Regions from separate parts of the Duganella violaceipulchra genome, predicted to be linked through region 1. Evidence: predicted binding sites of a transcription regulator. Region 1 holds the regulator's gene; each other region holds the start of a gene.
The links. The regulator sigma-54, encoded in region 1, starts transcription at its own class of promoters, with help from an activator protein. The targets are predictions, from matches to a motif close to TGGCANGNAANCTGCTTT.
Positions count from the first base shown of each region.

Region 2: the regulator sigma-54 is predicted to act here: its motif matches at 1,697-1,714, upstream of KVP70_RS24250 (pilin).
Region 3: the regulator sigma-54 is predicted to act here: its motif matches at 1,532-1,549, upstream of KVP70_RS24000 (CmpA/NrtA family ABC transporter substrate-binding protein).

Region 1 covers NZ_JAHTGR010000005.1:265,966-269,171, reverse strand. The annotation lists gene lptB (LPS export ABC transporter ATP-binding protein) at 1-481, shown strand, start outside; gene KVP70_RS12025 (RNA polymerase factor sigma-54) at 487-1,965, shown strand; gene hpf (ribosome hibernation-promoting factor, HPF/YfiA family) at 2,043-2,402, shown strand; gene KVP70_RS12015 (enoyl-CoA hydratase/isomerase family protein) at 2,496-3,206, shown strand, end outside.
Region 2 covers NZ_JAHTGR010000014.1:194,726-197,931, reverse strand. The annotation lists partial or broken gene KVP70_RS34420 (TIM-barrel domain-containing protein) at 1-373, shown strand, start outside; gene KVP70_RS35220 (glycoside hydrolase family 31 protein) at 365-1,066, shown strand; gene KVP70_RS24250 (pilin) at 1,141-1,608, opposite strand; gene KVP70_RS24245 (FHA domain-containing protein) at 1,804-2,379, opposite strand; gene sucD (succinate--CoA ligase subunit alpha) at 2,451-3,206, opposite strand, start outside.
Region 3 covers NZ_JAHTGR010000014.1:140,297-143,502, reverse strand. The annotation lists gene ntrB (nitrate ABC transporter permease) at 1-91, opposite strand, end outside; gene KVP70_RS24000 (CmpA/NrtA family ABC transporter substrate-binding protein) at 104-1,276, opposite strand; gene KVP70_RS23995 (ANTAR domain-containing response regulator) at 1,653-2,276, opposite strand; gene can (carbonate dehydratase) at 2,411-3,088, opposite strand; gene dnaJ (molecular chaperone DnaJ) at 3,192-3,206, opposite strand, start outside.

The DNA of each region.
Region 1 (3,206 bases):
AGCGTCGGTGTTCCGCAAGCTGACGGTGGAAGAAAATATCCGCGCCGTCCTCGAAATCCAGAAGGTGGACGGCAAGCCTTTATCCAAGGCTGCCATTGATGAACGGCTCAATACCCTGCTGGCCGATTTGCAAATCGAAAAGCTGCGCGAAAACCAGGCGCTGTCGCTCTCGGGCGGCGAGCGCCGCCGCGTGGAGATCGCGCGCGCACTGGCGACCAACCCGCGCTTCGTGCTGCTCGACGAACCATTCGCCGGGGTCGACCCGATCGCCGTGATTGAGATCCAGCGCATCGTGCGCTTTCTCAAGGAACGCGGCATCGGCGTCCTCATTACCGATCACAATGTGCGCGAAACGCTGGGCATCTGCGACCGCGCATATATCATCAACCAGGGCACGGTATTGGCTTCAGGCCGGCCAGACGACATCATCGCCAACGAATCGGTGCGTCGCGTGTATCTGGGTGAACACTTCCGTATGTAAAACCCATGAAACAGTCTTTGCAACTGCGCACGTCGCAGCACCTCGCGCTGACACCTCAGTTGCAGCAGTCGATCCGGCTGCTGCAACTGTCGACGCTGGAGCTGCACCAGGAACTGGAACAGCTGCTGACCGATAATCCGCTGCTGGAGCGCCTCGACGACCCGCTGGACCGCTCGCTGCGGCTGCTGTCGGACGGCGCCATCAGCCAGCAAGCCCCGGTCGGCGACGCGCCGCCCGAAGGCCCGCCCAACGCCCAGGAGGCGCCGGCCGCCGACGCCGACAACTACGACGGCCCGGCCGCCGACACCGAAAGCACCAGCAGCGACGCCGACGTCGACTGGAGCGACGCCGGCCGCAGCAAGGCGCCCGACGACGAGGACTCGCGTCCGCAACTGGAGGCCAGCCACTGCACCCTGCGCGAACATCTGATGGAGCAGATGCGGGTGACGGTGCTGGAGATGCGCGACCGCGCGCTGGTCGAGCTGATCATCGACGCGCTGGACGAAAACGGCTACCTCGAGGAATCGCTGGAAGAGATCCTGGCCCGCCTGCCGGAAGAGCTGGAACTGGAGCTCGACGAATTGCAGACCGCCCTGTCGATGCTGCAAAGCTTCGACCCGATGGGCGTGGGCGCGCGCAACGCGTCCGAATGCCTGGCGTTGCAGATCAAGCGCCTGCCGGCCATCCCGATGGTCACGCGGCGCATGGCGCTGACGATTGTTGAAAATCATTTGACCTGGTTTGCCCAGCGCGATTTCAACAAACTGAAGAAGGCGCTGCTGTGCGACGACGAAGATTTGCGCGAAGCACAAACCGTCATCCGCCAGTGCAATCCGCATCCGGGGTCGGCGTTCGCGTCGGACGTGTCGGACTACGTGGTGCCGGACGTGATCGTCAAAAAAGCGCGCAACGGCTGGCAAGTGAGCCTGAACAACGACGTCATGCCGCGCCTGCGCGTGAACGCCATGTACGCCAACCTGCTCAAGCAGGGAAAAGGCGAGGGCGCGATGGGCGCGCAGCTGCAGGAAGCGAAGTGGCTGATCAAGAATATGCGCCAGCGTTTCGACACGATTTTGCGCGTCGCACAAGCGATAGTAGAACGACAAAAGAACTTTTTCTCCCATGGCGCCGTTGCCATGCGCCCCCTTGTGCTTCGCGAAATTGCTGATACACTGGGTCTACACGAGAGCACTATTTCTCGTGTAACAACTCAAAAATATATGCTGACCCCGCATGGCATGTTTGAGTTGAAATATTTCTTTGGTAGCCATGTCGCCACCGAAGCGGGGGGGGAAGCAAGTTCGACGGCGATACGCGCACTCATCGTGCAATTGACAGGAGCAGAAGACCCTAAAAATCCTTTATCCGACAGTAAGATTGCGGACATGCTGGGAGAACAAGGCATGGTGATTGCGCGACGCACTGTTGCCAAATATCGCGAAGCGTTGAAGATCCCGCCAGTCAGTCTCCGTAAATCTTTGTAGTTATTTGGTTCCTGCGCGCCCGGCGGTAATGGGCTCCGCACTAACCGTAAGAAGCGACATTATCTTTAGGAGTGTGTATGAATCTCACCATCAGTGGACATCATCTCGAAGTGACCTCGGCCATCCGTGAATACGTGCAGAACAAGCTGGAACGCGTCACCCGCCACTTTGATCAAGTGATTGATATTGCTGTCATCCTGACTGTAGATAACCTCAAAGAGAAAGAGAAACGCCAGAAGGCTGAAATCAACCTGCGCATGTCGGGCAAGACCGTCTACGTGGAAAGCCTGTCGCAGGACCTGTACGCCGCCATCGATACCTTGATCGACAAGCTGGATCGGCAGGTCATGAAGTACAAAGCCAAGGTCCAAGAGCACGGCCACGATGCGATCAAGCATCTCCCGGATAGCTACGAACCCGCTGCCGCCGCCCTATAACAACGGCCCCGGCACCATCCAACTAAGGGCGCAGAGGCGCCCTTTTTTGCGCCCGCAGTAAAATAGGGTTTTCACCACGACCCTAGAGACTCCATGAGCGTATACGTCCACACCAGCGTCAGCAACGGAACCGGCTTCATCACCCTGGACCGCCCCAAGGCCTTGAACTCTTTATCGCTGGCGATGGTGCGCGATATCACGCAGGCGCTGCTGGCCTGGCGCGACGACAGCGGCGTGGCCGCCGTCGTCATCCGCAGCAGCAGCGAAAAGGCCTTCTGCGCCGGCGGCGACATCCGCTTCTTCTACGACGCCGGCCGCGCCACGCCGCAGGGCGGCAGCGCGCTGGTGGAGGATTTCTTCACCGAGGAATACGCGCTCAATCACCTGATCCATTTTTATCCCAAGCCCTACGTCGCGCTGATGGACGGCGTGGTCATGGGCGGCGGCATGGGCGTGGCGCAGGGCGGTCCGGACTGCCGCGTGCGCATCGTCACCGAGCGCACCAGGATGGCCATGCCGGAAGTGAACATCGGCCTGTTCCCGGACGTGGGCGGCAGCTATTTCCTGGCGCGCGCGCCGGGCCAGCTGGGCTGCTACCTGGGCGTCACCGGCGTCACCATCGGCGCGGCCGATGCGCTGCACGCGGGGCTGGCCGATCACTTTGTGCCGGGCAGCGAGATGGCGGCGCTGGCGGCGCTGCTTGAGTCGACTCCGGGGGCTGGCGTGGCCGCGGCCATCGCGGCCTTCGCGGCGCCATTCAAGGCCGCTGCCGGCGACAGCAAGCTGGCGGCCGAGCGCGCCGCC
Region 2 (3,206 bases), on a different contig from region 1:
GTCGGCCATCAGCCAGCGCCCGTATGTCTGGGTGCGCGGCATGACGGCCGGCGCGCAACGCTATGCCTCGCTGTGGAGCGGCGACATCAAGCCCAATTTCGACGAAATGAAGATGCAGATTAGCGGCATGCAGCTGGCCGGTTTGTCCGGCTTTCCGTATTGGGGCCATGACGCCGGCGGCTTCTACGATTGGGATGCCAAACAGGGTCCGGACGCCGATCTGTACCGGCAATGGGCGATGGGCTTCGGTGCGTTCGCGCCGATCTGGAAGCCGCATGGCATGGGGCCGTCGCGCTGGCCGCTGGACCGCGGCGCCGGCGAACAGGACGCGGCTCGCCAGTTTGCGCAAGCCCGCTATCAGCTGATGCCATACATTTATTCGGCGGCGCATGAGGCGGCGGCCAGCGGCCTGCCGATGGCGCGCGCCATGCTGCTTGACTATCCGCATGACGACGCCGCATGGAGCCACGACCTGCAATACATGTGGGGACCGTCGCTGCTGGTCGCGCCGCGCACCAGCCGCGATGACGCCACCGAAGTGTGGCTGCCGGCAGGCGGCTGGTACGATTTCTGGCAGCCGCAAGCCCCGCAGCAGGTGGCCGCCGGCGGAACGGTGATCAGCGTCGGCGCCGAGCGCGGCTTGCTGCCGGTGTTCGTCAAGGCCGGCGCCATCCTGCCGCGCCAGGACTACACCACCAGCACCGCCGGCGCCGACAAGCGGCGGATGCTGCTCGACATCTACACCGGCGCGTCGGGCAGCGCCTTGTTGCAGGAGGACGATGACGTCAGCGAGGCGTACCGCAAACAGGGCCGGCTGATGACCACCGCCATCCGCTGGGATGACGCCCATCGCAGCCTGAGCATCGGCGCTGCCCACGGCAGTTACCGTGGCGCGCCATCGCAGCGTTCATGGCGGCTCACACTGCACGGCGCCGGGGCCGGCACTTGTTACAGCGTGAACGGCAAGCGCTTCAGCGCGACGCTCGACAGCTCCGGACAGCGGGCAACGCTACAGCTGCCGCCGGCCAGCCTCCGAGGAGCGACACGCATCGCGCCCTGCCGTTAGCGCCGAAGCCCCTTGAACGAAAAAAAAGCCCGGTCGAAAATTCGACCGGGCCATCGGGGGTAAGAACTCGAATATTATGGAACGATGTTGTTCTTGGTCAGCGCGTTGGTAGCTGCGGTGTTGGTGACGTCGGTGGTCACGGTCCAGGTGACGTTGGAAGCGCCGGCGGCAATGGTCGGGGTGTAGGTCGCGGTCAAACCGTCGATGCCTTTGCCGACGCCGGTGGCGAATTTCTCAATGATCACACCGTCCTTGACGGAGGCGCTGACCACTTCTTTGGTTGGGGTGAAGGTCGGCACGCCTTTGACGCCGGCGTCGCAACCAGTCAGATCCCCTCCACCTTCCTGGGCGCACAGTGCCACCGCGGTCTTGATCGAGTCGACCGCGCCTTGCGCATTGGCCATCTTGGCTTTCACGGTGTAGTCGCTATACGCTGGAATCGCGACAGCGGCCAGGATACCGATAATGGCAACCACGATCATCAGTTCGATCAGGGTGAAGCCGGCCTGGGCTTGTTTCTTCATCATTTTCATGGATTTCATTTTCGACTCCTGGGGTGTGTTGAACATCAAAATTTGGTAGGACACTTAGCTATGAGCAATTGGTGTGCCAGCCCGTTTTTCGGTTCAAAAACCACAAAATATGCCAAAAACTGTCGCTTTGTGCCGTCCGGACTGCCGTTTTTTGTCAGTCGCGGGCCGCAATTTGTCAGCCAGGGTCGCCGTTGACAATTATTGTCAGGCGATGCGGAAGGCCATCTGGGTTCCGCCGAGGTCGATCACGTCGCCGTGATTCAAACGCTGGGCTTGCTTGCCCAGGGCGATGCCATTCACCAGCGGCGGCTGCGCGCCTTCCTGGTGGGTGATGGTGTAGGCATCGGGCTGGCGATGGATCACCACCACCTGCACGCCGGCGCGGCCGAGCGTGGTCTGCGGCTTGGTCAGCGCCATCTGCTTGCCGGCATTGTTGCCATTTATTACTTCGATTTGCGCCAGCACGGGCTCCGCCGCCATCATGGGCCGCACGCCGTCGGCGACGAACTCGACCTGAAACTTGGCCATTTTGATCACATCCCGGTGTTGCAGGAAGTGCTTGCCGATGCGGTGGCCATTGACGAAGGTACCGTTGGTGCTGTGCAGGTCTTCCAGGAAGGAGTCGTCCAGGATGGTGACGATGACGGCGTGGTCGCCGCTGACGGCCGGATGCGTCAGCACGATGTCGTTGCGTGGGTGACGGCCGATGGTCATCCGCTCTTTGCTCAGTTGTACTTGCTGTTCTATCTGTCCATCCCGTGAGATGAGGATCTTCGCCAATCTGGTCTCCAAAGCAAAAAAAGGGGAGCGCTAGGCTCCCCTTCATTATTTCACACTAAAGCGAACTGTTATTACAGCATTGCTTTCAGCAGACGCGCCATTTCGGACGGGTTCTTGGTGACGGTGATGCCGCAAGCTTCCATGATTTCCAGTTTGGCTTGTGCGGTGTCAGCGCCGCCGGAGATCAGCGCGCCGGCGTGGCCCATGCGCTTGCCCGGAGGAGCGGTCACACCGGCGATGAAGCCGACGACCGGTTTTTTCATGTTGTCTTTGATCCAGTAAGCCGCGTTGGCTTCGTCCGGACCACCGATTTCGCCGATCATGATGACCGCGTCGGTATCAGGATCGTCGTTGAACATCTTCATGACGTCGATGTGCTTCAGACCGTTGATCGGGTCGCCGCCGATGCCGACTGCCGACGATTGGCCAAGGCCCAGTGCGGTCAGCTGACCAACTGCTTCATAGGTCAGGGTGCCCGAACGCGATACCACGCCGATACGGCCCTTGCGGTGGATGTGACCTGGCATGATGCCGATCTTGATTTCGTCAGGGGTGATCAGGCCTGGGCAGTTAGGGCCCAGCAGCAGGGTCTTGGAACCTGCTTTGGCCATGCGGTCCTTCAGGGCCATCATGTCGCGGACAGGAATGCCTTCGGTGATGCAAATGGCCAGGTCCAGTTCGGCTTCGACAGCTTCCCAGATCGCGGCGGCAGCGCCTGCTGGCGGTACGTAGATCACGGAAACGTTGGCGCCGGTTTCTTTTTTCGCTTCTGCAACGTTAGCGAAAATAGGAATGCCTTCGAAATCTTCGCCGGCTTTCTTCGGGTT
Region 3 (3,206 bases), on a different contig from region 1:
TCGAGTTGGCGGCCAGCGGACGACGCGGACGGCGCACCGCAGCCGGTGTCTCTATTGGCGCGGCGCTTTCGGGTTTGAGCATGGCGTTCATGGCATTCCCCTATCAGGCTTTGATTTTGAACGAGGCGGCGAACGCTTTCGGGTTCTTGCCGTCCCATACGGAACCATCCATCAGCTTCGAGGTGCGCAGCGGGCTTTTCGGCACCGGCGTCTTGGTCATCGCCGCGGCGTCCTTGTACAGGTCGATCTGGTTGACCGAGGTGGCCACGGCCAGGTAGTCCGGATCGTCCTTCAGCAGACCCCAGCGGCGGTGCTGCGTCATGAACCACATGCCGTCCGACAGGTACGGGAAGTTGACCGCGCCGTCGTTGTAGAACTTCATGTAGTTCTGGTCGTCCCAGGTCTTGCCCAGGCCATTCTGGTAGCGGCCCATGATGCGCTGGTCGATCGCGTCCTTGCTGGTGTTGACGTAGGACTTGTCGGCGATGACCTCGGCCATCTTGTTCTTGTTGGCCAGCGAGGCGTCGATCCATTTGCCGGCGTCGAGGATGGCGGCCATCATCGCGCGGCAGGTGTTCGGATACTTCTTGGCGAATTCCAGCGTCGAGCCGAGCACCTTTTCCGGATGGTCCTTCCAGATGTCCTGCGTCGTGGTGGCGGTGATGCCGACGCCGTCCATGATGGCGCGGTGGCCCCACGGTTCGCCCACGCAGAAGCCGTCCATGTTCCCGACCCGCATATTGGCCACCATCTGCGGCGGCGGCACGGTGATGACCTTGGCGTCCTTCATCGGATTGATGCCGTTGGCGGCCAGCCAGTAGTAGAGCCACATCGCGTGGGTGCCGGTCGGGAAGGTCTGGGCGAAGGTGTATTCGCGCTTGTCGGTCTGCATCAGCTTGGCCAGCGACGCGCCGTCGACGGCGCCCTTGTCGGCCAGCTTCTTCGACAGCGTGATGGCCTGGCCGTTGTTGTTCAGGCCCATCAGCACCGCCATGTCCTTCTTCTGGCCGCCGATGCCCATCTGCACGCCGTAAAGCAGGCCATACAGCACATGGGCCGCGTCCAGATCGCCGTTGGCCAGCTTGTCGCGCACGCCGGCCCAGGAAGCCTCTTTGCTCAGCACGAATTTGACGCCGTATTTCTTGTCGAAGCCCAGCACCGAGGCCATCACCACCGACGCGCAGTCGGTCAGCGGAATGAAGCCGATCTTGATTTCTTCCTTCTCCGGCTTGTCCGAACCCGCCGCCCACACCCCACCCGTTGCCAATCCCAACATGCTTCCCCCCGCTACCAGGCCTGCGCCATGAATGATTTGCCGACGCTTGGTGTTCACAGTGTCGGATGGCAGGTCGTTGCCCGCTTTTGGTTCTTCATATTCCATCGCAAATCCCTCATGTAGTCAGCAAGACAAAACGGCAAAAAAAAAGTCTACCCAACATGAACGGATTCATGAGTGTAGACGTCGTTGTCTGGTGGACCTCACCGCCGTTGGCGAGGTACAGCAAGCGCATCGTTGCGCTTGCCTACAAGCTATGCAATGTCTGTGCCAGCAAGTTTACAGAGGAAGAAAGCGGGAATCGGGCGGATGACAGCGCCGTGCGATGGCGCAGAAAACGCACTGCTATTGCGCAGCGCATCATTTTGGACGGGATTTAGCCGAGCAGGTCTTCGACGTCGAGGATGCGCTGGGCCACCTCGGACAGCTTGAGGTTCTTGCTCATCGCCATGCTGCGCAGCTTTTGAAAGGCTTGCTCTTCGGTGAAACCTTGGCGTTCCATCAACAGGCCCTTGGCGCGTTCGATGATCTTGCGTTCGGCCAGCTTGCTCTTGGTGTCGGACAGCTCGTCCAGCAGCTTCTGCTCGCGCTTGAAGCGCGCCAGCGCCACCTGCAGCACCGGCTTGATGCGGTCGCTCTGCAGGCCGGCCACGATGTAGGCCGACACGCCGGCCGCCATGGCGGCCTCCATGCTCTCGGTGTCGTCGCTCTCGGTGAACATGACGATGGGACGGCGCTCGTCGCGGGTGGCGATGACGATGTGCTCCAGCACGTCGCGGGCGTCGGATTCGGCGTCGACGATGATCATGTCGGGTTGCAGCTGTGCTATGCGCTCGGGCAAATACATGTCCGGCGGCAGCGAAGCGATGATGTCGTAGCCCGCTTCGAGCAAGCCGATGCGCAACGCGCGGGCGCGCTCGGCCTGTGCACGCAGCGCTTCGTCATCCTCGTCGCCGGCGTGGATGATGGTGTTGACGACCACTATGCGTAAATGTTTCATGGTCATGCGGAGTATTGGAGTTGGTTCATGACGCTTATGCAAGCAAGAATCAATCCATTCTACGGCACAAAGCCGCTGTCCTGCCAGCGATTGCGGTCCGCCGCCAACGGTGCGGCAACGGACCGCGTCGGAAATCAGGCGATTTCCGCTTCGTACACGCCCAGGCGCCTGGCCAGGCGCGGCGCCAGTTCGTGGGCGGCGGAGACGGTCATCTCCAGGTCGTGCAGCTTGCCGTCCTTCAGGCCGTAAACCCAGCCGTGCACCGTGACGTTCTGGCCGCGGTCCCAGGCGTCCTGCACGATGGTGGTCTGGCAGACGTTGGCCACCTGCTCGACCACGTTCAGCTCGCACAGGCGCTCCGAACGCTTCTTGCTCGGCAGGATATCGCCGAGGTAGCGCTCATGCTTCTGGTGCACGTCCTGCACGTGGCGCAGCCAGTTGTCGGCCAGGCCGACGCGGGTGCCGGTCATCGCCGCGTGCACGCCCTTGCAGCCGTAGTGGCCGACGATGATCACATGCTTCACTTTCAGCACATCTATCGCGAACTGCAAGACCGACAGGCAGTTCAGGTCCGAGTGCACCACCACATTGGCGATGTTGCGATGGACGAAGACGTCGCCAGGCGCCAGGCCCAGCAGCTCGTTCGCCGGCACGCGGCTGTCCGAGCAGCCTATCCACAGGTATTCCGGCGAGGCTTGCTGCGCCAGGCGGTTGAAGAAGTCCGGATCGCGCTCGACTTCCGATTCGGCCCAGCGGCGGTTGTTGTCCAGCAGGTCGCTCAACGGGGAATTGCTGTTGTCCAGATCACTCATGATGCTCCTCTCGTACATAAGAAGACCGCCGGTCCACCCGGAAAGGGTGGCGCGGCGGTCCGATATTACCAAGACTGCATGACGTCGCAGTTACTCGAAATCTTTACTCGAAAAAGTC